One region of the Arthrobacter sp. Y3221087 genome, then DNA from elsewhere that is predicted to be linked to it. Evidence: riboswitches for the same ligand, from Rfam matches in the RefSeq annotation. Region 1 holds a riboswitch; each other region holds the start of a gene.
The links. A riboswitch is a leader RNA that binds a small molecule or an ion and turns the genes downstream of it on or off. The one in region 1 is predicted to bind thiamine pyrophosphate.

Region 1 (9,698 bases):
ACGATGTCCACGCCGACGCCGGCGAGCTTCAGCGGGATGACGATATCGGAGAAGAAAATGCCTGCGTCAACGTCGTGCCGGCGGACAGGCTGGAGTGTGATCTCGGACGCCAGCTCCGGACGCAGGCAGGAGTCCAGCATGGCAATGCCCTCACGGACCTTGAGGTACTCGGGCAGGGAGCGCCCCGCCTGCCGCATGAACCAGACGGGACGGCGGGAGGGTTTGCCGCCGCGGTAGGCAGTGATCAGCGGGGAGTCCGCGGTGCGGCCGTCCAGCAGCGGATGGTCAGCGGCAAGGGCGCCGGCAGCAGAGACGGCAGGGCTAGAAGTCATGCCATTGATTCTGCCGAAGATCAGCGCCAAAAGATAACGACAGCCTGTCATCCCGCAGGCCAAATTTCCCGTCGTGGCAGGAATCACAAGCCCGGGTACCCCCGGGACCGGGCAGGGAGTTGTTCTACCGAGGAACGAAAAAGCTATGATTGGTCTGCTGTGGTTCTTTTTTCATTGGTGGCTACACACGCCGACATCGATCTTGAGACCGTTGCTCAGTTGAGCAACGGTTCCTCCGGGATTGCCACGAACGCCCTCTCCGGATCGCCGGCCGTGACGGGTGCGGTTGTCCTTGCCACCTGCAACCGCTACGAGATTTATGGCGAGGCGCCCCATCCGGATGATGTAGAGGCTGCCCGGGCAGCGCTAGTCGCCCAGATCAGCGAAGCCAGTGGCCTGAGTGAACCGCTGGTATCCCGCTCCTTCAGCACCCGCACCGGCCCTGAAGTAACCCAGCACCTCTTCGCCGTCAGCGCCGGGCTGGACTCCGCCGTCGTCGGTGAACGGGAAATCGCAGGCCAGGTTCGCCGCGCACTCATCACCGCCCAGCATGAAGGCACCGCCAGTGCGGGTCTGGTCCGGCTGTTCCAGGCCGCCTCCAAAACCGCCAAGGACGTGGGCGCCCAGACGGCGCTCGGTTCGCGCGGACTGTCCATCGTGTCCGTGGCCCTGGACCTTGCAACAGATCTTTCCGAAAACCCGGACTGGTCCACCAAGAAGGTGGTGGTCTTCGGAACAGGAGCCTACGCCGGCGCCACCATGGCACTGCTCCGCGAACGCGGCTGCACGGACATCTCCGTGTTCTCCTCCTCCGGCCGGGCCGAAGGGTTCGTCGCCACGCGCGGCGGCACCGCCCTCGACGACGATTCCCTCAATCCCGCCGTTGCCGCGGCGGACGTCATGATCGGCTGCAGCGGTTCGGACGCCCGGGTGGAGGCCGATGAACTGGCCCAGGTCCGCGCCAACTCCCCGCAGCCGCTGATCGCCATCGACCTGGCCCTCACCCACGACTTCGACCCCGCCGTCGGCGATCTGGACGGCGTCGAACTCCTCACCCTGGAATCGGTCCGCCTCGCCGCGCCGCAGGAACAGGCCGAATCGCTGGCCCAGGCAAGCAGCATCGTCAAGGGTGCCGCCACGGCTTTTGAACAGGAACGCGAGGCCCGGTCCGTGGATTCCGCCATTGTTGCCCTCCGCCGCCACACCATGAACGTCCTGGACGCCGAAATGGAAAAAGTCCGGGCCCGGCACGGCTGCACCGCCGCTGCCGAGGAAGTGGAGTTCGCACTCCGCCGCATGGTCAAGCAGCTGCTGCACGTGCCTACGGTCCGCGCCCGGGAACTGGCGGCCAACGGCCAACAGGACGAGTACGTGGCGGCCCTGGAGGCCCTCTACGGCATCACCGTGGAGCAGCCCGCTGCCCGCCCGTCCGCCCAGGCAGATTGCCCAGTGGACCATCGGGGCCTCGAAAGCGCCTGAACCACACATGTTCTATCAGATATGGCTCCCAAAATTCTTTTTTGGGAGCCATATCTGATAGAGCAGCGGGTCAGTAAACGGGCTTGTGCGGTTCCACCTCGCGCACCCATGAGAGGATGCCGCCGTCGAGATGGCTGACGCGCTGGTAGCCCGCCTTCTGCGCTGCCGCCAGGACGTTGGCCGACCGTGTCCCTGCCTTGCAGAGAAACACGATGTCCCGGTCCTGCGGAATTTCCGCCCACGCGTCGCCGGCCAGGATCCGGCCCTGCGGGATCAGGACTGCGCCGTCGATCCGGACAATCTCGAATTCACCGGGCTCCCGGACGTCCACCAGCTCAAAATCCTTGAGCCCGGCTTTCCGGGACGCCAGCATGGTGGCCAGCTGCGTTGCGGTCACAGTGTGTTCGGTGTCCGACGGCGCCGCTGGGGTGATGCCGCAGAAGGCCTCATAGTCCGTCAGCTCCGTGATGGGTTCCGCCGCGGGATCCTTCGATACCCGGATTTCCCGCCAGCTGCCGCCCAGGGCGTCGAACAGCGCCACACGGCCCAGGAGGGAACGTCCGACGCCGGTGATCAGCTTGACTGCCTCCGTCACCATCAGCGACCCCACGGCCGCGCACAGCATGCCGAAGACTCCACCCTCGCCGCAGGAGGGAACAGAGCCCGCGGGCGGCGCTTCGGGGTAGAGATCGCGGTAGGTGGGTCCGTGCTTTTCCCAGAACACGCTGACCTGGCCGTCGAACCGGAAGATGGAGCCCCAGACGTAGGGCTTGCCCAGGATGGCTGCGGCATCGTTAACAAGGTAACGGGTGGCAAAGTTATCCGCCCCGTCAAGGATCAGGTCGTAGCCGGCGAACAGTTCCAGGGCGTTGGAGGCGTCCAGGCGGACATCGTGGAGGCGGACGTCCACCAGCGGGTTGAGCGCGGCGATGGCGTCCCTGGCCGATTCGATCTTGGGCCTGCCGACGTCGGCCACCCCATGGATGACCTGGCGTTGCAGGTTGCTGAGGTCAACGGCGTCGTCGTCAATGATCCCGATGGTTCCCACGCCGGCCGCCGCCAGGTAAAGCAGCGCAGGTGATCCCAGCCCGCCGGCACCGATCACCAGGACTTTCGCGTTCTTGAGCCGCCGCTGCCCAATGGTCCCGATCTCGGGAATGATGAGGTGCCGCGAATAGCGCTCCACCTCGGCAGGGGTCAGTTCACCAGCCGGTTCCACCAGGGGATCCAGGGAAACAGAGGAAACATTTGCGGTGAAAGTCGAAGCCATACTTCAATGTATGCCCCGGGATACCGCCGGGTCATATTACCCCGCAGTAAAGTGGAGCTAACCGCAATGGAAAGAAGGACAACCGTGGTCCCTGAAGCACGGGCTGACCGCCCGCCCGCCGCCGAACCGCAGGCGACCCCGCGTCCGGCAGGCCAGCGCTCCGCCCGGCTGCCGCGCGACGAGCGCCGCGCCCAACTCCTTTCCGCAGCGCAGGAAGTCTTCGTGGCCAACGGCTACCACGGAGCCGCCATGGACGAGATCGCCGAGACGGCCCACGTCAGCAAACCCGTCCTGTACCAGCACTTTCCTTCAAAGCGGGACCTGTACCTGGCACTGCTGGAAAGCCACTTGGCCTCCCTGACCGAGCTCATGCTGGGTGCCCTGAACTCCACCACGGACAACAAGGAACGCGTGCAGGCCGTGATGCGGGCCTACTTCCGCTTCATCGCCAATGACGACCAGGCCCACCGGCTGGTCTTCGAATCGGACCTGATCAACGATCCGGATGTCAGTTCCAGGCTGGAAACATTCAACCGGACCTTCGCGGACGCGATCGCACGCGTCATTGCCGAGGACACCAAGCTCCCCCATCTCGAAGCCGAACTCCTGGGCCGGGGGCTGGCAGGAATGGCCCAGGTCAGCGCCCGCTACTGGCTTGAAACGGACGGCAACCTGGACCTCGATGTGGCCAGCGACCTCATCTACCGTTTAGCTTGGCGCGGAATCTCTCGCTTCCCCAAAGAGTCCTAGACTACAAATAAGACATCATCCATGAACTTTGACTGGCTGGGAGGCCCCTGTGGAAATTAAGATCGGCGTTCAGAACGTTGGCCGCGAGATTGTGCTCGAATCGACCCAGGACGCCGAGACGGTGGCCAAGGTTGTGGGCGAAGCCATCAATGCCGGCAGCGAACTGCGGCTGACCGACGACAAGGGACGCCTGATCATTGTTCCCGGCAATGCCCTCGGCTATGTGGAAATCGGCGCCGAAGAGGTCCGCCGCGTAGGGTTCGGCCAGTTCTAGCCGGCACCGCGGACGTCCCTAGGAGATCCATGCTTTCCCTGACCATCGTTGTGCTGGCAGCGGTTGCCGCAGGCTTCATCGTCTGGGCGAATGACAGGCGGCACGCCAAGTATGGCGCCGGCCTGCCCGCAGGCGTTGCCGTCGTTGCCGGGGTCTTGACCTGGATCATCCTGATGATGGCAGGCTTTGGCTACCGGCCGGGCCTGACGTGGCTCCCGTGGGTCCTGCCCGTCGTCCTTGGAGTTGCCGCCGCCGTGGCCGCGGTCCTCTACCTGGGCCGCAGCCGCGCCCGTCAGGACACGCAGCGGCTCACTGCCATCCTTCGCCGCTAGGACCGGGAACTATCCTGCAAACACGCGTGGCCGCCGCCCTCCGGGGCGGCGGCCACGCTCGCTTAAGCGGCTTGGCGACTAGCTTCCGGGGTAGCGCGACGGTTCCGCCTTCGCCCCCACGGCGGCCGCCGCCTCGCTGGCTCCTGCCGCAGCGGTGAGGTCCCGTCCGGTCACCTGCCCTCCTGCGTCATGCGAGGTGTAGCGGATGAAGACGCGGTTGTAGCGCCAGTCCAGGTCCGGGTGGTGGTTCTGTTCCTCAGCAATGCGTCCGACGGCGGCAATCAGCTCGAGTGCGGCAGCCGCCGTCGGCGTCTTGAAGGCGGTCACCAGCCCGCCATCGTGGTATCGCCAGTCGGGCAGCCCTGCGAGGGCCTGGTGGATCTGTTCCTGGGGAAGGGCATCTTTGCCGGCCACTGCTGCTCCTTGCTTGAGGGGCATCAGCCGGCACGGTCCCGGCCTAGAGGAACTCGGCCCGGCCTTCCATTGCCGACGATGCCAGCGCGTGTTCGCGGCGGGGAATGCGGCCCGCCGCTTTCGCCAGCCTACCGGCGATGACGGCGTGTTTGAATGCCTCCCCCATCAGGGCCGGATTCTGCGCCCGCGTGACCGCCGTAGCCAGCAGCACGGCGTCGCAACCGAGCTCCATGGCCAGGGCGGCGTCGGAGGCCGTACCGATCCCGGCGTCCAAGACCACCGGGACGGAGGCGCGGGAGACGATCAGCTCGATGTTGTGCGGGTTCAGGATTCCCAGTCCCGTGCCGATGGGCGCTCCCAGCGGCATCACGGCGGTGGCGCCGAGGTTCTCCAGCCGCAGCGCCAGGACCGGGTCATCATTGGTGTACGCAAACACCTTGAAGCCGCGGTCCACCAGCTGTTCGGTGGCCTCCACCAGCTCGACGGCGTCGGGAAGGAGGGTGTGCTCGTCGGCAATGACCTCGAGCTTCACCCAATCCGTTTCCAGCGCCTCGCGGGCGAGTTCGGCAGTGAGGACGGCGTCCCGGGCGGTGAAGCAGCCGGCGGTGTTCGGCAGTACCCGGATGCCGTGGTCCACCAGGAGCTGGAACAGCGAGCCCGTCTCCGCGGTGGAGTAGCGCCGCATTGCCACGGTGGTCAGGGACGTGCCGGAGGCCAGGAGTGCTGCGCCAAGCCCGTCGAGGCTCGGGGCGCCCCCGGTCCCCATGATGAGCCGGGACGCCAGGGGCACCCCGTCAATAACCAGGGCATCGTCCAGGTTGGGCACAACCGTGGTGGTCAGGGTATCGGATTCGGTCATGGTGTCAGCCTCCCTGCACTGCCGTGACAAGCTCGACGTCGTCACCGTCGGCGAGCGCCGTGGCGAACCATTGGCTCCGGGGAACCACCTGCGCGTTGTGCGCCACGGCGACACCCAGCCTGTTCCCGTCCTTGGCCTGGCCGTCAGCCCCCACGGTACGGCCGGTGACCTCGCTGATGAGGGTGGTGATGGAGGCCCCCTCAGCCACCGTATGGTGGTTTCCGTTCAGGGTGATGTTCATGCTGTCTCCTTGATGTTGACGCTTGCAGCGGAGGTTTGGCGGCCGGAGAAGCGGCCAGGGTTGAACGTTTCCCAGCGGGGGTCCGCGGTGCCGTCCATCAGGTCCCGGCAGATGGCGCCGGCTGCGGGTGACAGGAGGACGCCGTGCCGGAAGAATCCGGTGGCCATGATCAGGCCGGCGATGTGCCCGCCCGGGTTGGAGCCCGGAGCGGCGGGCACCCTGCCCAGCAGCGGGGCGTTGTCCGGGGTCGCCGGCCGGGCCCGCGCCGTACATTCAAGCAATTCCAGCTCGGCCACGGCCGGGACCAGGACCTGCGCGTCCCGGAGTAGCTGATAGACGCCGCCTGCGGACACCGTTCCGGCAGCGGACCGGAGGGCTTGCGGGGGTACGGCACCGGCCCCGGCGAGGGCATCCTCACGCTGGGTGGCTCCGATCACCACCGTTCCGTCCTCCCGGGGGACGATGTACACCGGCACGCCGCGGACCAGGCCGCGGACGGTGGCCGTCACCAGCGGCCGGAGGTGCTGCGGTACGGCGAGGCGGAGGATGTCCCCGTAGACCGGCCGCAGCGGCAGGAGCAGGCCCGCGGGCAAGTCCATCAGCGCAGCGGCATCCAGTCCATTGGCCACCACGGTTTCTCCGGCCAGCACTGTGCCGCCGCCGGCGAGCCGGGCTCCCGCAACAGTGTCATCCGCCCACAGCAGGCCCAAGGCCCTGTCCGGCACCGCGTAGCCTTCCACTGCGCCCGCAACTGCGGGGCCGCGGCCGGCGGCTTCCCCGGCGAGGGCGTTGCGAAGGCAGGACACCAGGAGCCGGGGATCCACCTGGTGGTCCGCGGGGGTGTCGAGGGCACACGCGATGGCGGGGCTGAGCAAAGGTTCCCGCCGCCGCGCCTCGCGGACGGTCAACGGCTCAACAGCCAGGCCATTGGCCTGCTGGACCGCGCGCAGGTCCATCAAAGCCCGGCGGTCGGCGGCGTCGGCACCTACGGCGAGGGTGGGCGTCGTCAGGTACCCGGTTTTCTCCCCGGATGCACAGGACAGGTCCGCGATGAAGCCGGGCCACCGGGCGGAAGAGGCCAGCATCAGGTCCAGGAGATCCTCTTCCTGGTAGTGCAGCTCGCTCACCGGTGCGAGCATCCCGGCTGCCGCCCAGCTGGCGCCGGAGCCGGGGGCGTCGTCGATCAGCGCGACGCTGCGGCCTGAGCGCTGTGCTTCCCAGGCGATTGCGTGGCCCACCACTCCGCCGCCGATGACTGCGACGTCGGCCCTGATGGTGCCGTTGGGGGGCTGCGGGGGTGCTGTGTTGGGGGTGCCCATGTGTCTCCTTCCCTACGCCGGAATTACCCGGATCAGGTCAAGCGGTCGGCTCTGACGCCCTCTCAGCCCGGCGCTTTATGACAGCTGCCGCAGGCTCCCGCAGTACGAGGCAAGTGTAGAGGAACTAGGCTTGCAGCCATGAATGTGTCCCACTCCGCTGCCGCTGCCGGCGCCTCCGCAACCGATGCCTTCACCACCGCCGAGGGAACCGCAGGGCTCAAGTCTGCCCGCCTCTATCTGTGTACTGACGCCCGCGCTGACCGCGGTGACTTCAGGGATTTCGTGGATGCCGCCTTCGCCGGCGGAGTGGACATTATCCAGCTCCGCGACAAGACCATCGAGGCTGCCGAGGAGCTGGAACTGCTGGCCGTCCTCAGGGAGGCTGCGCAGCGCCATGGCCGGCTGTGGGCAGTGAATGACCGCGCCGACGTCGCGGTGTTGTCCGGCGCGCCGGTGTTCCACATCGGGCAAAAGGACCTCCCCCTGCCCGCGGCACGCACCCTGCTGAACGGCAACGCCGCCATTGGACTCTCCAGCCACACCCCGGAACAGGTGGATGCCGCACTCGTTGCCGCCGCAGGGCCTGCCGGGTTGGACTATTTCTGCGTCGGGCCGGTCTGGGCCACCCCCACCAAACCGGGCCGGGCCGCCGTGGGACCGGAGCTGGTGAAATACGCTGCAGCAGCCGCGGCCAAAACCGGCAACGAGGTGCCGTGGTTCGCCATCGGCGGCATCGACCACTCCAATATCAGCGAGGTGGTGGAAGCGGGGGCCCGGAGGATTGTGGTGGTGCGGGCCATCACCGAAGCGGCGGATCCCGCCGCGGCGGCGGCCTCACTCCTGGCCGTTTTGGACGCTGCCGCGTCCTGACCTGCCGGCGGGCAACACGGCCCTGCCTTCTATCCCGCCAATGGCCTGCATATTCGGCGGTCTTCGGGCTAGGCTGATTTTCGTGTCACACCATCGGCTGGCTCCCAACGTCCATGAGCACAACAACGCGCTGGAAGAGGCCCTGGGCGCGCTGCGGACCGAGCTGGAGCTGCCCGGGCCATACCCGGAGCACGCGGTCCGGGACGCCGAAGCGGCCGTGGCCGCGCTGGAGCTTCCGTCCCACGACCTGACCGGGGTCGAATTCATCACCATCGATCCGGCCTCGTCCACGGACCTGGACCAGGCGCTCTTCATAGAGGCCGACGGCGGCGGCTACCACGTGCTGTACGCCATCGCCGACGTTCCGGCCTTCGTGAAGCCGGGCGGACCGCTGGACCAGGAAACGCGGCGCCGCGGGCAGACCTTCTACGCCCCCGACGGCCGAATTCCGCTGCATCCGGAGGTCATCAGCGAAGGGGCGGGGAGCCTGCTGCCTGGCCAGGAGTGTCCGGCCTTCGTCTGGGACTTCCGCCTGGACGGCAATGCCGAAGTCACCTCTGCCACAGTCAGACGGGCACGGATGCGCAGCCGCGCCAAGCTGAGCTACAAGGGCGCGCAGGCCCAACTGGACGCCGGCACCGCATCCCCGGTCCTGCAGCTGCTGAAAGAGGTTGGCCTCAAGCGCGTGGAGCTGGAACGCGCCCGTGACGGCGCCAGCCTGAACATGCCGGAGCAGGAGATCGTCCAGCTCCCCGACGGCGGTTACCGCATCGCCGCCGCGCCGCAGCTGCCCGTGGAGGACTGGAACGCCCAGATTTCGCTCATGACGGGCATGGCTGCCGCGCAGCTCATGCTGGACGGCAAGGTGGGCATCCTGCGGACCATGCCCGCGCCGGACGAACGCTCCCTGAACCACTTCAAACTCCAGACGGAGGTGCTGGGGAAACCGTGGGACGGCGAGGTCGGCTACGGCGAGTACCTGCGCAGCCTGGACCCCACCGAACCGCGGCAGCTGGCAATCATGCACTCGGCGGGGATGCTGTTCCGCGGAGCCTCATACACCGCTTTTGACGGCATCGTACCGGAGGCTGCTGTGCAGGCCGCCATCGGTGCGGCCTACGCGCACACCACCGCTCCCCTGCGCCGGCTGGTGGACCGCTTTGTGCTGGTGATCTGCGAGGCTCTCAGTAACGGCGGCAACGTTCCTGGCTGGGCGCGGCAGGCCCTGCCGTCGCTTCCCGAGATCATGGCCGGCTCGGACCAGCTGGCGTCCCGGATGGAGCGGATGGCGCTGGATACCGTGGAGGCCGCGCTGCTGGTCAACCATGTCGGCCAGGAGTTTGATGCCATCGTCATCTCCGGCTCGAAGCCCCAAAAGGACAACGGCAACGGCGGCAGCCCCCGCAATGGGAATGGGAAGAACGGAAACGGGAAGAACGGTAACGGCAACGGCGGTTCCGGCATCATCCAGATCGCCGAACCTGCTGTAACAGCCCGCTGCGCCGGCGACCTGGAGTCCGGCACCAAGGTCCGCGTCCGCCTGCTTTCCTCCGATATT
Region 2 (9,698 bases), 360 kb from region 1:
GTTCCCGGGGAAGTCTGTGCCGTGGAATAGGGTTGGGACATGTTCAAGCAGAGGGTAGTGTTCGTGCACGGCGCCGGAAGTTACGGTGCCGCAGCATGGCCGCGCCAGCATGGCATGGCACTGTCCTACGACGCTCTGTTCCTGCGCCGCCACGGTTTCGATCCGGTCGCCGAACCGGTGGAGTCCTCGTTCGCCGCGGATACCGCCATCGTGTTGCGGTCGCTCGCTGATGATGGGCGCGGCGCCGCCGGCGGCCACGTCGTGGCCCACGCCCAGGGTGCCATCGCGGCCATGATGGCTGCCGTGGAACGGCCCGATCTCGTCTATTCGCTGACCCTCGTGGAACCGGCATGCCTGTCGCTGACGGCGGAACTGCCGGCCACGGCGGCCCACATCGGCCTCATGCAGCCCTTGTTCGAGGTCCGGCACCAGCTCAGCGACGAAGACTTCCAGCGCGAGTTCGTGCGGCGGGTCTATGCCACCGACCTGCAGGAACCGGCCACCGCGGAGGAGAAGCGGTCCGCCCGGCGACTGCGGCTGCAGGCGCCCTCCTGGGAGGCGCCGCTGCACATTGTTCCCGGGGTCCCCACCCTGGTCCTGACCGGCGGATGGGAACCCCTGTATGAGGAAATTGCCGGCTACCTCCGCGAAACCGGAGCCGTGCACCGCACCGCTGCCGGCGGGCACCGGCCGCATGATTCCCCCGACGGCGACCGGGCCGTCCGGTCCTTTATCAGCGACATCAGCAGGGCCCGGTCCGCCCGCGCGTCCTGACGGACCGCCCGGGCTTCCCCTCCGTCCGGCCGGCCCCCAATTGCCAGCCGGACGAAGGGGAAGGCTTCTACGTGGAAACCGTCTCGGGCAGCCGCGGTTCCGGCAGGTAGACCTTGCCGCCCGATGCCAGGAATTCCTGGCTCTTCTCCCGCATCCCCGTGGCCCGGTCGGCAAGGGCCGCCTGTGCTTCCGCGGTTCCGTATTCGTCCCGGATATCCTGGCTGATCCGCATGGAGCAGAACTTGGGCCCGCACATGGAGCAGAAATGGGCCGTCTTGGCCGGCTCCGCTGGCAGCGTCTCGTCATGGAAGGCCTCGGCGGTCACCGGATCCAGTGACAGGGCGAACTGGTCGCGCCAGCGGAATTCAAAGCGTGCCTTGGACAGGGCGTCATCGCGTTCGTGCGCGCCGGGGTGGCCCTTGGCCAGGTCCGCAGCGTGCGCTGCGATTTTGTAGGTGATGACCCCCGTCTTGACGTCGTCCTTGTTGGGCAGGCCGAGGTGTTCCTTCGGTGTCACGTAGCAGAGCATCGCCGTGCCGTAGCGGGCGATTTCCGTAGCGCCGATGGCTGAGGTGATGTGGTCGTAGCCGGGTGCCACGTCGGTAACCAGGGGACCCAGGGTGTAGAAGGGCGCACCCTTGCACAGCTCCTGCTGGCGCTCCACGTTTTCACGGACCAGGTGGAAGGGGATGTGCCCGGGACCTTCCACCATCACCTGGACGTCGTATTCCCAGGCCCGCAGGGTGAGTTCCGCGAGCGTGTCCAGCTCCGCGAACTGGGCGGCGTCGTTCGCGTCCGCCGTGGCGCCCGGCCGCAGCCCGTCCCCAAGGGAAAACGCGACGTCGTATTTGGCGAAGATTTCACACAGCTCGTCGAAGTGCGTGTAGAGGAAATTCTCCTGGTGGTGGGCCAGGCACCAGCCGGCCATGATGGAGCCGCCGCGCGACACGATGCCCGTGACCCGGTTTGCTGTCAGCGGCACGTAGCGCAGGAGGACGCCGGCGTGCACCGTCATGTAGTCCACGCCCTGCTCGCACTGCTCAATGACGGTGTCGCGGAAGATCTCCCAGGTCAGCTTGTGGGCTTCGCCATTGACCTTCTCCAGCGCCTGGTAGATGGGCACGGTACCGATCGGCACGGGGGAGTTCCGGATGATCCATTCCCGCGTGGTGTGGATGTCATCGCCGGTGGAGAGGTCCATCACGGTGTCCGCGCCCCACTGCGTGGCCCACTGCAGCTTGTCCACCTCTTCCGCGATGGAACTGGTGACAGCGGAGTTGCCGATGTTGGCGTTAATCTTCACCAGGAATGCCTTGCCGATGATCATCGGCTCCGACTCGGGGTGGTTGATGTTGCTGGGGATGATGGCGCGGCCCGCCGCCAGCTCGCTGCGGACCAGCTCCACGTCGCAGTTTTCGCGCAGGGCCACGAAGCGCATCTCAGGGGTGATGATGCCCTGCCTGGCATAGTGCATCTGGGTCACGGTCCGTCCCACGACGGCGCGGCGGGGCACCGGCTGCGCGCCCTTCCACTCGGCTGACGCGGCGCCGCGGCGGACAGCCGAGCGGCCGTCGTCGAGCAGGTTCCTGCCCCTGCCGCTGTACGCCTCGGTGTCTCCCCTCTCCGCGATCCATGCTGCCCGGAAAGGCGGCAGCCCCATTACCGGATCACTGCCCGGTCCGGCGGTCCGGTAGGTGCGGAAGGGCGGGTTCGCCTCTCCATTGGGGGACGGTTCCAGGGAGATTTCCGTCACCGGGACCCGGATGCCGGATTCGCCATCTTCGATGAAGGCCAGCGCATGCGATGCCAGTGACCGGGTGGCAGGTGCCCCTGGCTTTCCGTCCGGCAGTGCGCTCCCGGACTGGTTTTGGGCAGGGCTCCGCTGTTCATTTGGTGTACTCAAGGAATACTCACTTCCTTCGCCGGCATTACCCGGACAGGTTCGACGGTCGCAGGCTGCCTCAGCCCGATCTCAGCCCCTGCAGGGGCCCCCGTGTGGTCAGGAACGAAGCTACCACAGCCGCTTCGCAGATCCTTGCCACGACTGCCGGTGCTAGCATGACTGGCGGCGAAAAGGGAGTCCGATGCCGGAAATCATAGAATTCAGCGGCCCTGTGCTGACCGGGCCGGCCAGCGAACACCGGGGCCTGTGGTCCGTGGACGGGGTGCTGACGTTTATCCGCCCGCAGCAGGCTCCGGACCGGGTGCTGGACGGGTGGGTGCTGCCCGGCCTGGTGGATGCCCACTGCCATATCGGGCTGGGGCCGGAGGGTCCGGTGGATTCCGACGCCGCGGCGGGCCAGGCCCGGGCGGACCTGGCTGCCGGAACGCTGCTGGTGCGTGATGCCGGCTCACCGGCCGACACCCGGTGGATGCAGGGCGGCCGGGACTTCCCGGTGCTGATCCGGGCCGGACGCCATGTGGCCCGCACACGCCGGTACCTCCGCGGCTTCGCGGACGAGGTGGAACCGGAGGACCTGGTGGAGGCCGTGCGCAAACAGGCCCGCGACGGCGACGGCTGGGTCAAGCTCGTCGGGGACTGGATCGACCGCGGAGCCGGCGACCTGGCACCCTCGTTTCCGGCCGGCGTCGTCCGTGACGCCGTCCGGGCCGCCCATGACGAGGGCGCCCGCGTTACTGCGCACTGCTTCGCCGAAGACACCCTTGACCAGATGCTGGATGCGGGCATTGACTGCATCGAGCACGCCACCGGGCTCCTGCCGCGGCACCTTCCCCGTTTTGCGGAACAGGGCGTGCCCATCGTCCCTACCCTGGTCAACATCGCCACGTTCCCCGACATTGCTGCGCAGGCACAGCACAAATTCCCGCGCTACGCGGCGCACATGATGGCCCTGTGGGAGCGGCGCCTGGAGCGGGTGGGTGAGGCTTACGACGCCGGCGTGAGGATTTACGCAGGTACCGACGCCGGCAGCGTCATCAGGCACGGCAGGATCGCCGACGAGATCCTTGCCCTGCACCAGGCAGGCCTGCCCATGGCGGCTGCGCTGGACGCTGCCTGCTGGGCGGCGCGGGAGTGGCTCGGAGCCGACGGCGTGGCTGAGGGGGCGCGTGCCGACGTCGTTCTCTGCCGGGAGGATCCGCGCACCCGGCCGGAAGCTGTCCGGGATCTTTCCCACGTGGTGCTGGGAGGCCGCATCATCACCCGCGGACCATAGAAAAGTACTTGGAATAAATTGAAGGTTCAAGTAATTTTAACTGTGACAGGCCGTTCCCTCAGTTCGGCCCCAGCACAGGGAGCACTCAATGACCGCAGAAGCCACCAGCCAGGATCTTCTTCCCGCCGACCTCACCATGGGCACCGTGATGCTCAAGGTCGGTGACATGAAGGTCATGACCGACTACTACCAGCGCGCCCTCGGCCTCGACGTCGTCGCCGAGCAGGACGGCGGCCTCTACCTCGGCCGCCGCCAGAAGCCGCTTGTCCACCTGGCACCCGCTCCCGGACTGAACCTTCCGGGCAGGGGGGAGGCCGGCCTCTTCCATACCGCGCTGTTGTTCGAGGACCAGGCCTCCCTTGCTGCAACCATCGCCACCGCCGCCCGCTTCGACCCGCATTCGTTCACCGGCAGCGCCGACCACCTCGTCAGCGAGGCCTTCTATTTCAATGACCCGGAAGGCAACGGCATTGAGCTGTACTGGGACCGGCCGCGCAGCAACTGGTCCTGGAACGGGACGGACGTGGTGATGGACAGCCTGGCACTGCCGCCGCAGCGTTACCTCGAGCAGCACCTCACGGAGGAATCCCTGGAAGCGCAGCACTCCACCGCGGCCGGCGTCGGCCACGTCCACCTCCAGGTGGGCGACGTGCAGTCCGCCCGCAACTTCTACGTTGGCATCCTCGGCTTCGAGAAGACCGCGGGGTGGCACGGGCAGGCCCTCTTTGTCTCTGCAGGCCGGTACCACCACCACATGGCCATGAACGTCTGGAACAGCCGGGGCGCCGGGCCCCGGAAGGACACGCTGGGCCTGGGTGAGGTGCTCATCGAAGTGCCCAACGGTGACGACGTCGGCGCGCTGGCTGACCGCCTGAAAGTCGCCGGGGTTCCGTCCCGCCACACCGGGGCCGAGCTGCGGTTCGAGGACCCGTGGCGCAACAACATCCGGGTGGCAGTACGCTGACGCCGGTGCCCCCGTACTAGGCTGAAACCGAAAGGCCGGTGCGGGTGACCGCCCCGTCCGCCGCATTTTCGACGGAAGGTTACCCCAATGGGCTTCACCGAGATCTTTGTCGCCACCCATGATGCAGCGCTCAAGCGCGCCGGTCTTTTGGACGAAGGCGGGGGAGCCCCCGCCGGCCAGGGGGTCCGCATCCCGGACATCACCGACTACGAGGTGGAACAGCTCGGGGACCTGGCCGGTACGGCCGTACACGCCGGGGGAGCAGACTACGAGCTGACCATGGTCGATGTCACCAGCGATTCCCTTCTTGCCGTGCCCCCGGCCATGGTCCGGGCGCTGGCCGACCTGCTGACCTACGAAACCGAAGGCGAAGGCAACGTCCTGGACGACGTCGCCGAGCAGTGGGCGGCACAGGAGGACATGCCGTTCGGCGCTGACCAGGCCCGTGCGTATGTCCAGCAGCTGGCCGAACTTGCCGGCGGCGTCGACGATTCAGAACGGACGGGACTGTACGTCTGGTCCGCATAACCGTTGGCGCGGCCCGTCCTGGGGCGTCCTTCCTGCAACCCCCTTCCGCGGCCCGCGCCGCGCCAAGTCGAAATCGCGGCGCTCATCTGGCACAATAAACAGGTACTCGATCTGCGTGGCCCCTCTCTCCGCGTCCGGATCCTGTCCTTCGAACCCGCAAGTACGGCCCGCCCCACGGGTGCAGAAAACCGGGCTCACCCCCTTTTTCTGAAACAGGAGTGACCACAAAAGTGGCCGTAAAGATTCGCCTTAAGCGCCTCGGCAAGATGCGCGCCCCGTACTACCGCATCGTCGTCGCGGACTCACGCACCAAGCGTGACGGCCGCGCCATCGAGGAAATCGGCAAGTACCACCCCACCGAAGAGCCCTCGTACATCGAGGTCAACTCCGAGCGTGCCCAGTACTGGCTGTCCGTCGGCGCCCAGCCGTCCGAGCAGGTTGCCGCGATCCTGAAGATCACCGGTGACTGGCAGAAGTTCAAGGGCCTGCCGGGCCAGGAAGGCACCCTCAAGACCAAGTCTGAGAAGGAAGCCTTCGTTGCCCCGGAAAAGGGTTCCGTGATCATCCCGGAAGCCATCACCAAGAAGGCATCCAAGTCGGACGCCGCCGAGGCCCCGGCCGAAGCCGAAGCAGAGACCACCGAGGCTGAGTAAATTGCTGGCAGACGCGCTGGAGCACCTGGTCCGCGGGATCGTTGATTCCCCGGACGACGTCAAGGTCAGCTCGAAGAGCAACCGCCGCGGGGACACCCTCGAGGTGCGTGTTCATCAGGATGACCTCGGACGGGTGATCGGCCGCCAGGGCCGCACGGCACGCGCACTGCGCACCGTCGTCGCAGCACTGGCCGGCGGCGAACAGGTAAGGGTCGACGTCGTCGACACCGACCGCCGCCGCTGAGCGCACGGCAACACCAGTTTTTGCTCCGGCCCCTCCACCTGCAGGTGGAGGGGCCGGAGTCTTTTCCAGAACACCCGCTTTACCGACCCGAACAGAGGAAGACATGCAGCTTCAGGTGGCCCGCATCGGCAAACCCCACGGCATCCGCGGGGAAGTCACGGTCCAGGTCCTGACAGACGCTCCTGAGGACCGCTTTGTCCCCGGCACCGAATTCGTGGTTGAGCCGGCTTCCTCCGGCCCGCTGACGGTGACCAGCGCACGCTGGAACAAGGACATTCTCCTCCTGGCATTCGAAGAGGTGGCCGACCGTAACCACGCAGAGACGCTGCGCGGTGCCAAGCTCTTCATAGAAACCGCGGACCTGGACGAGGACGACGACGAAGGCTGGTACGAGCATGAACTCGTGGGCCTCGAAGCCCGCGTAGGAGACCAGGTGGTGGGCAAAGTCGCCGCCCTGAACACCGCTCCCGCCCAGGACCTGCTGATGGTCACCACCCCGGAAGGCGGGGAAATCCTGGTTCCGTTCGTGGAACAGATCGTCCCGGAAGTGAACATTGCGGAGGGATACATCCTCCTCACCCCGCCGGACGGCCTCTTCGAACTGAATTCCGAAGATGCCGCCGCCTCACCCGGTGAGGAAGGCAAGGCGTAGATGCGGATCGACGTCGTCACCATTTTCCCGGAGTACCTGGCACCGCTGGAACTCTCGCTGATCGGAAAGGCCCGGCAGGACGGCCTGCTGGATCTTCGGGTCCATGACCTGCGAACTTTCACCACCGACAGGCACCGGACGGTGGATGACACTCCCTACGGCGGCGGCGCCGGCATGGTGATGAAGCCCGAGCCTTGGGCACAGGCCCTTGCGTCCATCGCCGGAGACCGTCCGGAAGGGGCCGGCAAGCCGGTCCTGATCGTCCCGTCGCCGGCGGGGGAGCGTTTCACACAGGCGCTTGCCTACGAACTGGCCGAAGAAGATCACCTGGCCTTCGCGTGCGGGCGGTACGAGGGCATCGACGAACGCGTCATTGACTGGTCCCGTGAGCACTTCGATGTCCGGCCCGTCAGCCTTGGAGACTATGTCCTGAACGGCGGGGAGGTGGCTGTCCTGGCGATGGTCGAGGCCATCGGCCGGCTGCTTCCCGGCGTCGTGGGCAACCCCGAATCGCTGGTGGAGGAGTCCCATTCGGACGGTCTGCTGGAGTACCCCGTCTACACAAAGCCCTCCGTCTGGCGGGAGCGTGAAGTGCCTCCGGTGCTGCTGAGCGGCAACCACGGCAGGATTGCCCAGTGGCGGCGGCACGAACAGTTTCGCCGGACGGCCCAGCGCCGCCCGGACCTCCTCGAAGGGTTCGACGCCGGCAAGCTGCCGCGTGCCGACCGCACCGAACTGCAGGACCTGGGGTACGACGTCGTCGACGGGAAGCTTGTCCGCCGCGCAGGGGCGGCGGACGAAGCACGCGACTGACGGTGCCGTACCGTCTGTCGGGCGAGGATGCGGATTGGCTGTAACGGCGCTGCTGTGGCAAAATTAGTCCTTGTGTCTGCTGGGCCAGCGCCTGCCACAGGGGGAGCGAAGCCAACAGCCTGACAACCGGCCCCGTCAACAATTGGGGTGGCCGGACTACTTAGCTTTCGACAGCATTTCCGGCGCTATCTGCGCCAGGCTCTGCTGCCGTGACCCAAAGTGAATGACCTGTGGCGTTCACCAGGAGTGCAATCATGCATATTCTCGATTCCGTAGATGCAGCTTCGCTGCGCACCGATGTTCCCGAATTCCGCGCGGGTGACACCCTCAAGGTTCACGTGAACATCATCGAAGGCAAGAACTCCCGCGTCCAGGTATTCCAGGGCTTCGTCCTGGGCCGCCAGGGTGACGGCGTCCGCGAGACCTTCACGGTCCGCAAGGTCTCCTTCGGTGTCGGCGTTGAGCGTACCTTCCCGGTACACTCCCCGATCATCGAAAAGATCGAGGTTGTCACCAAGGGCGACGTCCGCCGCGCCAAGCTTTACTACATGCGTGCACTGCGCGGTAAGGCTGCAAAGATCAAGGAAAAGCGCGACTTCAGCGCCGCCAAGTAAGTCCTTTTCGGACATACGCAGGCTGGGCCGCAGCCGTATCCGGCCAGCGCCGGAGCCAATCAGCACCAGCGCCAGGATACGGACCATGGACCAGACAAAACGCCAGCCCACAAAAATGGGCTGGCGTTTTGTGTTCCTGGCACTGCTCCTTGCCGTCGCCGTCAGCGGCGTGGTGCGGTCACTCTGGATCGACGTCTACTTCATCCCGTCCGAATCCATGGAGCCGCTGCTGGAAGGCGGCGACCGGATCCTGGTGTCCCGGACTGACTTCGAGGCAGAACCCATCCGCCGGGGCGACGTCGTGGTGTTCGACGGCAGGGGTACGTTCGCGCCGCTCAGCAGCGGCAGGGGCCCAATCATGGATGCCGCAGCCGGCGTCACCCAGTGGCTTGGCCTCGCCGGCAGCGACACCACCTACGTCAAACGCGTCATCGGGCTCCCCGGCGACACCGTGGTCTGCTGCGACGCGGCAGGAAAAATCACGGTGAACGGCGAGGCGCTGGAAGAACCCTACGTTTTCAGCGGCGACGCCCCCAGCACGCAGAAGTTCACCGCGGTGATCCCCGAGGGGCGGCTGTGGCTGATGGGAGACCACCGCTCGCTGTCCGCCGATTCCCGGAGCCTGCTGGGTGCTCCCGGTGGCGGCATGGTGCCGATGGAACGCGTTATCGGGCGCCCGGTCCAGATCATCTGGCCCCTTGATAGATTTGCTCCAGTACCCCGCCCGTACGCGGCGGAACCAATAACAGAGAACGGACAGTAGATGCCCGAGAACCACGCGCGGACACCGGAACCGCGCCCCGACGGCGCCTCTGATACTTCGGCCGGCCAGGCCGCCGCCGGGGCCGTCCCCGGTGGGGAGACGCCGGCTCCGGCAACGGCGGAAAGCCGGTCCGCTGCAAAGGCAGCCGCAAAACCTGTGGGCAGCCCGGTCTTCGCATGGCTGAAGGAGGTCGCCACGGTGGTGGTGATCGCCGTCGTGCTGTCCTTCCTCATCAAGACCTTCCTTTTCCGGGCTTTTTTCATCCCGTCCGAGTCCATGGTGAACACCCTGGATATCGACGACCGCATCTTCGTCAACCTCCTGGTGCCGGAGCCTTTCTCGCTCAGCCGCGGAGACATTGTGGTCTTCCGCGACACCAAGGGCTGGCTCCCTCCGGTTGAGGAGAAGGAACAAGGGCCGTTCACCTGGGTGCAGGACGGGCTGACGTTCGTAGGGCTGCTGCCGGACGGTTCCGAGCAGCACCTCGTCAAAAGGGTCATAGGCCTGCCCGGCGACC
Region 3 (9,698 bases), 440 kb from region 1:
AGCGAGTTCGTGTTCTTCGCCTTCGGCGACGGTCATGGCGATCTGCTGGAGCAGCATGTTCTCCCCTAGAGTTTCAAAGGTTGGTGGCAGCGGAAAAGTCCGCTGCTTTCTGGCGTCTGGTCTATGTTACCGCGTTGCTACCCGCGGACTTGGCCCTCGCCCTGCACGATCCACTTGGTGGTGGTGAGTTCGGTCAGGCCCATCGGACCGCGGGCATGCAGTTTCTGCGTGGAAATGCCCACCTCGGCACCCAGCCCCAGTTCCCCGCCGTCGGTGAACCGCGTGGACGCGTTGACGATGACGGCTGCCGAATCAACTTCGGCGATGAACCGTTCAGCGTTGGCCAGGTTGTTGGTGAGGATGGCCTCGGTGTGGCCGGTGGACCAGGCACGGATGTGGCTGACGGCCTCATCGAGGCTGTCCACCATGGCCACCGCCAGGTCGAGGTTCATGTACTCCGTGCCCCAGTCCTCATCCGTCGCCGGTTCCGACTCGATGGAGTCAGGCAGGGCGGCGCGGATGCGGTCGTCCGCGTGCAGCCGTACCCCGGCCTTGCTCAAGGCGGCAGCGACGGCGGGCAGCACGGTGGACCCGGAGTGGACCAGGAGCGTTTCAACAGTGTTGCAGACGCTGGGCCGCTGGGTCTTGGCGTTGAGCAGGATCTCCACGGCCATCTCTTCGCCGGCTGATTCGTCAATGAAGATATGCACGTTGCCCTCCCCCGTCTCGATGACGGGGACGGCGGAGTTATTGACCACTGTCTGGATGAGGTCGCGGCCGCCGCGGGGAATCAGGACGTCCACCCTGCCGCGGGCCCGCATGAGGACGTTGGCGCCGGCGCGTCCGTACGGGTCCACGGTCTGCACGGCGTCGGCAGGCAGGCCCACGGATTCGAGGGCCTCGCGCAGCACCCGCACCAGCACCTCGTTGGTGGCCTCCGCAGCGCTGCCGCCGCGCAGGATCACGGCGTTGCCGCTCTTGAGGGCCAGGCCGGCGATGTCAACGGTGACGTTGGGGCGGGCTTCGTAGATGGCGGCCACCACGCCCATGGGGACATTCACCTGGCGCAGGCGCAGGCCGTTGGGCAGGGTCTGGCCGCGGACCACGTTGCCGACGGGGTCCGGCAGGTTGGCCAGGTTTTCCAGTGCTGCCACCAGCCCGGCGATACGGGCCTCGGTCAGGGTCAAGCGGTCAAGCATGGCAGCAGAGGTGCCGTTGGCCTTGCCGGCGGCGACGTCCCTGGCGTTGGCGGCCAGGATTGCCTGGGCGTTCTCCTCCAGGGCGGCGCCCACTGCCCGCAGCGCCCGGTCCTTCCAGGCACGGTTGGCCATGGCCATCCGGCGGGCGGCGGTGCGTGAGCGATCCGCGATGGCGTGGACTGCGGCCTGGACGTCCGCATCGGAGAGCGGAACCGAAGCGGATTCCGGCGCTGCTGCAGGCGTGACCGGCTGCGCACCGGCAGCGGCAGCGTCTACGGAATTGTCAGCAGTGTTGGAAATCAGGGCCTCAGTCATGTTCCCAGTTTAGGCGAGCCCGCGGCTCAGACCAGAACCAGGTCGTCAACATGAACAACTTCGCGGTCGTAGCCGGTGCCCAGTTCCTCCCCAAGGTCCCGGGTGGACCGGCCGAGCATGCGGGGCAATTCCACGGACGAGTAATTCACCAGCCCGCGCGCCACCACGGTGCCGTCGGCACCTGCGATCTCAACGGCGTCGCCCGCTTCAAAATCCCCGTGCACAGCTGAAATGCCCGCCGGCAGCAGGGAGGTGCGGTGGTGCCGGACGGCCCGCACCGCGCCGTCGTCCAGGACCAGGCGGCCCTGCACAGACGCCACGTGCGCCAGCCAGAGGAGACGCACAGGCTTGCGTGCCCCGTTGACCGTGAACCAGGTGCCCACATCCTCGCCGTTCAGGGCGGCGGCCGCGTTGGGCGTGGAGGTGACCAGGGCGTGGATGCCGGAACCGGCGGCCATGGTAGCGGCCTCCACCTTGGTCATCATGCCGCCGGTGCCGACGCCGGCTTTGCCGGCCTTGCCGATGGTGACGCCTTCGAGGTCATGGGGGCCTTCGACCAGGGGAATCCGCTTTGCCCCGAGCGACGGCGGGCCATCGTAGAGCGAGTCGACGTCGGACAGCAGCACCAGTGCGTCGGCCCGGACCAGGTGGGCCACCAGGGCCGCGAGGCGGTCGTTGTCGCCAAACCGGATTTCGTGCGTGGCCACGGTGTCATTTTCATTCACGACCGGAACCACGCCCAGGTTCAGGAGCCGGTCAAGGGCCCGGAAGGCGTTGGTGTGCTGGCTGCGGCGCATCAGGTCTTCAGCGGTGAGCAGCACCTGGCTGACCGTCACGCCGTGCGCGCCGAAGGCCTGCGTGTAGCGGGCCATCAGCAGTCCCTGCCCCACGCTGGCCGCGGCCTGCTGGGTTGCAAGGTCCCGCGGCCGCTTGGCAAGGCCCAGCGGGGCCAGCCCGGCGGCAATGGCACCGGAGGACACCAGGATCAGTTCCGTGCCCGCGTTGCGCTTGGCGGCCAGGGCGTCGGCGAGGGCGGTGAGCGACTCCTCCGAGATGCCGCCCTTGATGCTGGTCAGCGACGACGAACCGACTTTCACCACCACCCGCCGGGCGTTGGCCAGCACGCTCCTGTCCACGGAACCGGTGACCGGTTCCGTGGCCGCAGCCCTAGAACTCATTGTCTGCGTCCAGTCCACTCTCCTTGAGCGGCTTGGCAACGCGGCGGCTGCTCACGGACTCAGTCCAGATGCCGGCCTTACGCTCAGCTTCGAGTTCAGCGCGCGCGGCGGCCTTGGCATCCTTGCGTTCCTGCTGTTCCTCACGCTTCTGGTTGCGGGTGGGCCGGTCGCCGATATCGGCAAAACGGACATCCGTGCCGCGTGGCGAGGCCAGGAGTTCGGCGCCCGCCATCATGGTGGGCTCCCAGTCGAAGACGACGCCGTCATCCTCGCCGATCACCACGGTGTCGCCGGGCTTGGCGCCCTGCTTGAACAGTTCCGTTTCCACGCCGAGCTTCGCCAGGCGGTCGGCGAGGTAGCCGATGGCTTCCTCGTTGGTGAAATCGGTCTGCTTGACCCAGCGCACGGGCTTTTCGCCCAGGACGCGGAACAGCGGCTCGAGGTTCTTTTCCTCGCGGCGGATCCGGAAGCCGGTTTCGTTGACGGCGCGGGGCCGCAGCACGGCAGGCTGCACCTTGGGCGGCGCAGCTGCCACTGCGTCCCGGGCAGCCTTGACGATTTCTGCCATGGCAAAACCGAGCTGGCGGAGGCCTTCATGGCTGGTGGCGGACACCTCGAACACCCGGTATCCGCGGGATTCCAGCTCCGGCCGGACAAATTCCGCCATGTCCTTGCCGTCCGGCAGGTCCACCTTGTTGAGGGCAACCAGGCGGGGCCGGTGGTTCAGCGGAACCACCTCGCCGTCCTGGCCGGCGTAGCTCATGTCCACGGCGTACTTTTCGAGCTCGGCCTCGATGATGGCGAGGTCGCTGAGGGGGTCGCGGTCCGATTCCAGGGTGCCGCAGTCAAGGACGTGGACCAGCGCGGCGCAGCGCTCCACGTGGCGCAGGAAGTTGTGGCCGAGGCCCTTGCCTTCGCTGGCACCCTCGATCAGCCCGGGAACGTCGGCAATGGTGAAGCGGACGTCCCCTGCCTGCACCACACCCAGGTTGGGCACCAGGGTGGTAAACGGGTAGTCGGCGATTTTGGGGCGGGCGGCTGACATGGCGGCGATGAGGCTTGATTTGCCCGCTGACGGGAACCCGACAAGCGCGATGTCAGCGATGGACTTCAGTTCCAGGACGACGTCCCGGGACTCGCCCTCGATGCCGAGCAGCGCGAAGCCCGGCGCACGGCGCTTCTGGGATGCGAGGGCAGCGTTGCCCAGGCCGCCGATGCCGCCGGCCGCGGCCACATACTCGGCGCCTTCGCCCACGAGGTCGGCAAGGACGGCGCCGTCCTTGGACTTGACCACGGTGCCGTCGGGAACAGGCAGGACGAGGGTTTCCCCGTTCTTGCCGCCGCGCCAGTCGCCCATGCCGGGGCCGCCGTTGGTGGCGTGGCGGTGCGGTGCGTGGTGGTAGTCCAGGAGGGTGGTGGTCTGGTGGTCCACGCGCAGGATGACGTCGCCGCCATTGCCGCCGTTGCCGCCGTCGGGCCCGCCGAGGGGCTTGAACTTCTCGCGGTGGACGGAGACGCACCCGTGGCCGCCGCTACCGCCGGATACGTGCAGTACTACCCGGTCTACAAAGCTGGCCACGTAAATCTCCTCAGTGCTGTTTTCGCGGCGCCGAAAGCGCCATCACGATTGTAATGCGGTTAAAAGAACAGTGGAGCGGGCCATCAGGCCCGCTCCACCGCTTTAATGCTGGTTGTTACTCTGCAGCTGCAGCAGCAACGATGTTGACGACGCGGCGACCGCGGCGGGTACCGAATTCAACGGCGCCCGGGGTCAGTGCGAACAGGGTGTCGTCGCCGCCACGGCCCACGCCGGCGCCCGGGTGGAAGTGGGTGCCGCGCTGGCGGACGATGATCTCGCCGGCGGAAACAACCTGGCCGCCGAAGCGCTTTACGCCGAGGTACTGAGCGTTGGAATCACGACCGTTGCGAGTGGAGCTCGCGCCCTTTTTATGTGCCATTTGAAATGCCTGCCTCTAAGTTCTGGGGATCTGCTAAAAACCTGAACAGTAACGAAGGTTACTGGATACCAGTGATCTTGACCTTGGTCAGTTCCTGGCGGTGACCCTGGCGCTTCTTGTAACCGGTCTTGTTCTTGAACTTCTGGATCACAATCTTCGGACCACGGAGGTCGTTCAGGATCTCAGCCGTAACAGTTACCTTGGCCAGGTCAGCAGCGGCAGAGGTGACCTTGTCACCGTCAACCAGGAGCAGTGCGGGCAGCTGAATGGTGCTGCCAGCCCCACCGGCGACGCGGTTCAGGGTAACGAAGTCTCCGACGGAAACCTTCTCTTGGCGGCCGCCTGCGCGGACAATCGCGTACACCACTTGGGAACTCACTTCTCTCGACGTTTCTAACTAAATTTGCGTGCGGAACCGGCTCTAACAGGCTGGCTTCTCGCTGTGCCTCAACGCCGTGGGGTCATAACCCAAGTGTTGGCGTAAGCACCGAAGAACTAGACTACGCTAATTTTGTCTTCGGCCGCAAATGAGGCTGGCTCCTGCGCGCCGGCTGTGATAGGAACCACAGGCCGGCCGGACGGCGGGGCCGCGCACCAACCATGGTACCGGCGGGACGGGCGCCACAGGCTCAGGCGTGCAGCCGCGGCGCGTCGAAAAAGTCCACTTCCAGGCGGCAGGACTGCTTGAAGGCCGTGACCATGGCTGCCCGCTCGGCGTCCGAGCCGCTCCGCCCGGCCGCATCCACAATGGCAATGGCCTTCCGGGTCGCTTCGGCGAAGTCCTCGTCAGCGTACGTCCGGAGCCACTCCGCGTAGGGGTGGCCTGCCGGTTCGCCCGCGGCGAGGAACTGGGCGTGGAGGGTCCTGCCCACCTCTGCATACAGCCAGAAGCACGGCAGGACAGCCGCGGCAAGCACCGCATAACTGCCCGACGCCGAGGCCGCCATGAGGTGGTCGACGTAGGACTTTGTTACGGAGCCAAGTTCGGCCTGGACGGGACGCGAGCTGAGCCAGGACCGGTGCAGCTCGGACTCAACCTCCAGGCACTGCTGCGCGGATCCGGCCCAGAACAGCTGCTCCGCCTCCGTGGGGGCCAGGGCGCTTGCCCGTGCCAGCACGCGGGAGTAGCCGTTCAGGTAGATGGCATCCTGGGCCAGGTAATAGGCAAACTCCTTTTCCGGCAGGCTGCCCGAGACCAGGCCGCGGATGAAGTCCAGGCTGTAGATGGCGTCCAGGTCCGCTTCAGCTTCAGTCCGGAGCAGGGCTTCGAATGACCCCGGCTGCGGAACGGCCCGCAGGTGGTGGAAGTGGTGCACGGGCCCGTTGCCGGCCCCTACCTCAAGCCGGGCGGAGTCCGCGAGCGCCCCCGCCAGCCAGGGCTTCACTTCCCGCAGCGACGCCTCCCAGTCCCCCCGCCGCGCCTGCACCGTGGCCATTGCAGAGGACAGCGAGCACCCCGTTCCGTGGCTGTTCCTGGTGGCCACCCGCTCCCCCGGTACCTCGATGACCTCCGCCCGCAGCAGGCCGGTGGTGTTCACCAGTGCGTCCGGGCATTGCGCATCTGGCAGGTGGCCGCCCTTCACCAGCACGGTTGCTCCGGTGGCATCGGCCAGCTTCCGCCCTTGCTCCAGGGCCCCGGCCCAGGAATCCCGGGGTTCTTCGCCCACGAGCATGGCAAGTTCGGCCAGGTTCGGGGTGATGAGGTGGGCCAGCGGCAGCAGATCGCGGAGCGCCGCCTCGGCGGATTCCTGAAGCAACCGGTCACCGCTGGTGGCCACCATTACCGGGTCGAGGACCACGACGGCGGGACGCACCTTCTCCAGCCAGGTCCGGACTGTGGCGATTACTCCGGCGTCGCCCAGCATGCCGATTTTGACGGCATCGATGCTGATGTCGTCACTGATGGCATCCAGCTGGCAGGCGAGGAATGACGCGGGCGGCAGGTGGACGGCAGCCACGCCGCGGGTGTTCTGCGCGGTGAGGGCGGCGATGGCAGCCATGCCGTAGCCGCCGTGCGCCGCAATGCTTTTCAGGTCCGCCTGGATGCCGGCGCCGCCGGACGGGTCCGAACCGGCAATGGACAGGACGCGCGGCACGTCCCGGCGCAGCGCTGGCTGGCCGGGCGCGGCCTGGACGGTTGCATCCGGGACGGCGCCGGGCTGGGAAGTTTCCGCGGGCATAAAGAGGGTCGAAGACAAAGGACATCCCTTCGCCGGTACTAGCCGGACAGGTTCAACGGGTCTGGATCTCAGCCGGCCCTTCGCGCGGCACCCCGTGTCGGTTACCCAGCCTAGCCGCTGACCTGGGAGCCGGGAAAAGTGACAGCCACCGCACGCAGGAAGTCCCCGCCTTATGGGCCGTTCCCCCCGGAATACGGAGGGGAACGGCCCATAAGGCGGGGACTTCCCGGGTCACACAGTGGCCCTGCCTGGGCTTAGAGCTCAGAGGCAGGAACCCCGACGCCCAGGATGATGGGCGCCTCGGCGGGCTTGGGCGCGCCTTCCTTGCGTTCCTGTGAGGCCGATCCGGTTTCCGGGGCCTTGGCAGCATGGCTGTGTCCGGCGCTGGGTGCCGGAACGTTCTCGTGCTGCTGCACGCTGGTTTCGTTGGCTGCACCCTGGGCGCGGCTGGCGCTGCGGTTGCGCCGCGGCCGGCGCTGGCGGGACTGGTCCACCGTGTGGTCAGACCAGTCCTTCTCCGCTTCTGCAGGAACCGGCTGCTCCGCCTCGCCAGGGCTGGCCTCGGGTTGCCTGGCTTCCGGTTCTTCCGCGGGGGTTTCGGCGGCAGGCGCCGTTTCGCCCAGGTGGGCGAAGGCTTCCGCGAGCCTGTCCAGGGTGAGGGCAGGGCGGGGCGGCTGCTCTTCCGCGTGCTCCACGAAGGGCAGGGCAACCTTCTCGCCGCCGAAGGTCAGGACAGCCGCAGGCCGTGGCGGGGTACCGGCGTCGTGCTTCTCTTCCACGGCAGGCGCCGCGGGCTGGGCCGACTGGGCCTGCCTCGCCGCCGCGACCTCGTCGTCATGCAGGTGCGCCGCATGCGCAGCCGCCGCGATGTTGGCAAGGGCCAGCCTGGTGGCTTCAGCCTTGGCGTGGCGCTCGGCGTCGGCCGGGTCCGGGTGGACGGTGTGGACATGCACAGCGGGCGCCGGCGCAACATCGGGCTGCTGGCCGCCGCGTCCGCGCCGCCGCTTGCGGTCCGGGCGTCCCCCGGGCTGGCTGCTGTCGGTCCGCTGGCCCTCGTTCCGGTGGCTTTCGGCACGGGCGTCAGGCCGGCTGTCGGTGCGCTGCACGTGGTGCTCGGCAGCAACGATGTTGGCGCGGCGGTGCTCCACGGGGTCGTCGTGGGTGACGACGCCGCGTCCGGCGCAGGCCTCGCACTGCTCGCCAAAGACCTCCAGGAGCCCGGTGCCCATGCGCTTCCGGGTCATCTGGACCAGGCCCAGGGACGTGACTTCGGCAACCTGGTGCTTGGTGCGGTCGCGGCCCAGGCATTCCACCAGGCGGCGCAAGACCAGGTCCCGGTTCGATTCCAGGACCATGTCGATGAAGTCGATGACGATGATGCCGCCGATGTCCCGGAGGCGGAGCTGGCGCACCACTTCCTCGGCTGCTTCGAGGTTGTTCTTGGTGACGGTTTCCTCAAGGTTGCCGCCGCTGCCCGTGAACTTGCCCGTATTGACGTCCACCACGGTCATGGCTTCGGTGCGGTCGATCACCAGGGAACCGCCGGACGGCAGGAAGACCTTCCGTTCCAGGGCCTTGTGGATTTGCTCGTCGATTCGCCAGGCGGCGAAGATGTCCTGGTCCTTGATCCACTTCTCAAGGCGGCCCACCAGGTCCGGGGCAACGTAGGTGACGTAGGCCTCGATGGTGTCCCAAGCCTCTTCACCGGACACAATCAGCTTGGAGAAGTCCTCGTTGAAGACGTCGCGCACAACCTTGATGGTGAGGTCCGGTTCGCCGTACAGCAGTTCGGGAGCCAGGACCTTGGTAGAGGTGGACTGGCTTTCGATGCCTTCCCACTGGGCGCGGAGCCGGTTGATGTCGTGCGTCAGCTCTTCCTCGGACGCCCCTTCGGCCGCGGTGCGCACAATGACGCCGGCCTGCTCCGGGAGGCGGTCCTTGAGGATGCGCTTAAGCCGGTTGCGTTCGACGTCGGGCAGCTTGCGTGAGATGCCAGTCATGGACCCGCCGGGAACGTACACAAGGTAACGGCCGGGCAGCGAGATCTGGCTGGTCAGGCGTGCGCCCTTGTGGCCGACCGGGTCCTTGGTGACCTGGACCAGGACGGTGTCGCCTGACTTAAGGGCGTTTTCGATGCGGCGCTGCTTGCCTTCGAGGTTGACGGCCTCCCAGTTGACCTCGCCGGCATACAGGACGGCGTTGCGACCGCGCCCGATGTCAACGAATGCTGCCTCCATGGAGGGCAGCACGTTCTGGACCTTGCCCAGGTAGACGTTGCCGATCAGCGAGTCCTGCTGGGTCTTGGAGACGAAGTGCTCGGCGAGGACACCGTCCTCGAGGACCGCGATCTGGATTCTGTCGTCGCGCTGGCGGACGATCATCTGGCGGTCCACGGATTCCCTGCGCGCCAGGAACTCGGCCTCGGTGATCACCGTGCGGCGGCGGCCGGTATCGCGGGACTCACGCCGGCGCTGCTTCTTCGCTTCCAGCCGGGTGGAACCCTTGACGCTGGTCACGCGGTTACTGGCGGCCTGCTCGGTCACCGCGCGCGGGGCGCGGACACGGGTGACGGTGTTGGGGGGATCGTCATCCCCGCCGCCGGTCAGTTCGAGGTCCTGGTCACCGCGGCGCCGCCGGCGCCGCCGGCGGGATGTGACGCCCTCTTCCAGGAGCGCGGACGCTTCGTCGCCCTCCGCTTCGGCGTCGTCGCCGGCTTCGCCGTCAGTGGCAGCCTCCGCGTCACGATCTTCGAGGCGGCTGCGGCTGCGGCGGCCTCGGCTGCGGCGCCTGCGGCGGCCGGCGGAATCGTCGGCGTCTCCGTCCTCGGCGTCGTCCTCTTCCACATCCTCCGGGACGGCCGGAGCCGGG

Region 2: another riboswitch for thiamine pyrophosphate. It lies ahead of thiC (phosphomethylpyrimidine synthase ThiC); the one in region 1 lies ahead of thiO (glycine oxidase ThiO).
Region 3: another riboswitch for thiamine pyrophosphate. It lies ahead of thiD (bifunctional hydroxymethylpyrimidine kinase/phosphomethylpyrimidine kinase); the one in region 1 lies ahead of thiO (glycine oxidase ThiO).

What each region holds. Positions count from the first base shown of each region.
Region 1 is NZ_JBNHFE010000001.1:1,167,126-1,176,823, reverse strand. It holds gene hemE (uroporphyrinogen decarboxylase) at 1-332, opposite strand, end outside; gene AC5RUO_RS05635 (glutamyl-tRNA reductase) at 492-1,811, shown strand; gene moeB (molybdopterin-synthase adenylyltransferase MoeB) at 1,882-3,081, opposite strand; gene AC5RUO_RS05625 (TetR/AcrR family transcriptional regulator) at 3,166-3,831, shown strand; gene AC5RUO_RS05620 (DUF3107 domain-containing protein) at 3,881-4,105, shown strand; gene AC5RUO_RS05615 (hypothetical protein) at 4,135-4,437, shown strand; gene AC5RUO_RS05610 (4a-hydroxytetrahydrobiopterin dehydratase) at 4,516-4,851, opposite strand; gene AC5RUO_RS05605 (thiazole synthase) at 4,895-5,710, opposite strand; gene thiS (sulfur carrier protein ThiS) at 5,715-5,951, opposite strand; gene thiO (glycine oxidase ThiO) at 5,948-7,270, opposite strand; TPP riboswitch at 7,263-7,381, opposite strand; gene thiE (thiamine phosphate synthase) at 7,409-8,140, shown strand; gene AC5RUO_RS05585 (RNB domain-containing ribonuclease) at 8,223-9,698, shown strand, end outside.
Region 2 is NZ_JBNHFE010000001.1:1,526,240-1,535,937, forward strand. It holds gene AC5RUO_RS07215 (alpha/beta hydrolase) at 40-774, shown strand; gene thiC (phosphomethylpyrimidine synthase ThiC) at 842-2,677, opposite strand; TPP riboswitch at 2,672-2,779, opposite strand; gene AC5RUO_RS07225 (amidohydrolase family protein) at 2,859-3,950, shown strand; gene AC5RUO_RS07230 (VOC family protein) at 4,039-4,914, shown strand; gene AC5RUO_RS07235 (hypothetical protein) at 5,002-5,442, shown strand; gene rpsP (30S ribosomal protein S16) at 5,673-6,095, shown strand; gene AC5RUO_RS07245 (RNA-binding protein) at 6,097-6,339, shown strand; gene rimM (ribosome maturation factor RimM) at 6,443-6,991, shown strand; gene trmD (tRNA (guanosine(37)-N1)-methyltransferase TrmD) at 6,992-7,804, shown strand; gene rplS (50S ribosomal protein L19) at 8,059-8,418, shown strand; gene lepB (signal peptidase I) at 8,504-9,181, shown strand; gene lepB (signal peptidase I) at 9,182-9,698, shown strand, end outside.
Region 3 is NZ_JBNHFE010000001.1:1,611,235-1,620,932, reverse strand. It holds gene AC5RUO_RS07690 (hypothetical protein) at 1-57, opposite strand, end outside; gene AC5RUO_RS07685 (glutamate-5-semialdehyde dehydrogenase) at 138-1,514, opposite strand; gene proB (glutamate 5-kinase) at 1,541-2,692, opposite strand; gene obgE (GTPase ObgE) at 2,682-4,271, opposite strand; gene rpmA (50S ribosomal protein L27) at 4,387-4,650, opposite strand; gene rplU (50S ribosomal protein L21) at 4,709-5,017, opposite strand; gene thiD (bifunctional hydroxymethylpyrimidine kinase/phosphomethylpyrimidine kinase) at 5,280-6,830, opposite strand; TPP riboswitch at 6,838-6,935, opposite strand; gene AC5RUO_RS07655 (Rne/Rng family ribonuclease) at 7,085-9,698, opposite strand, start outside.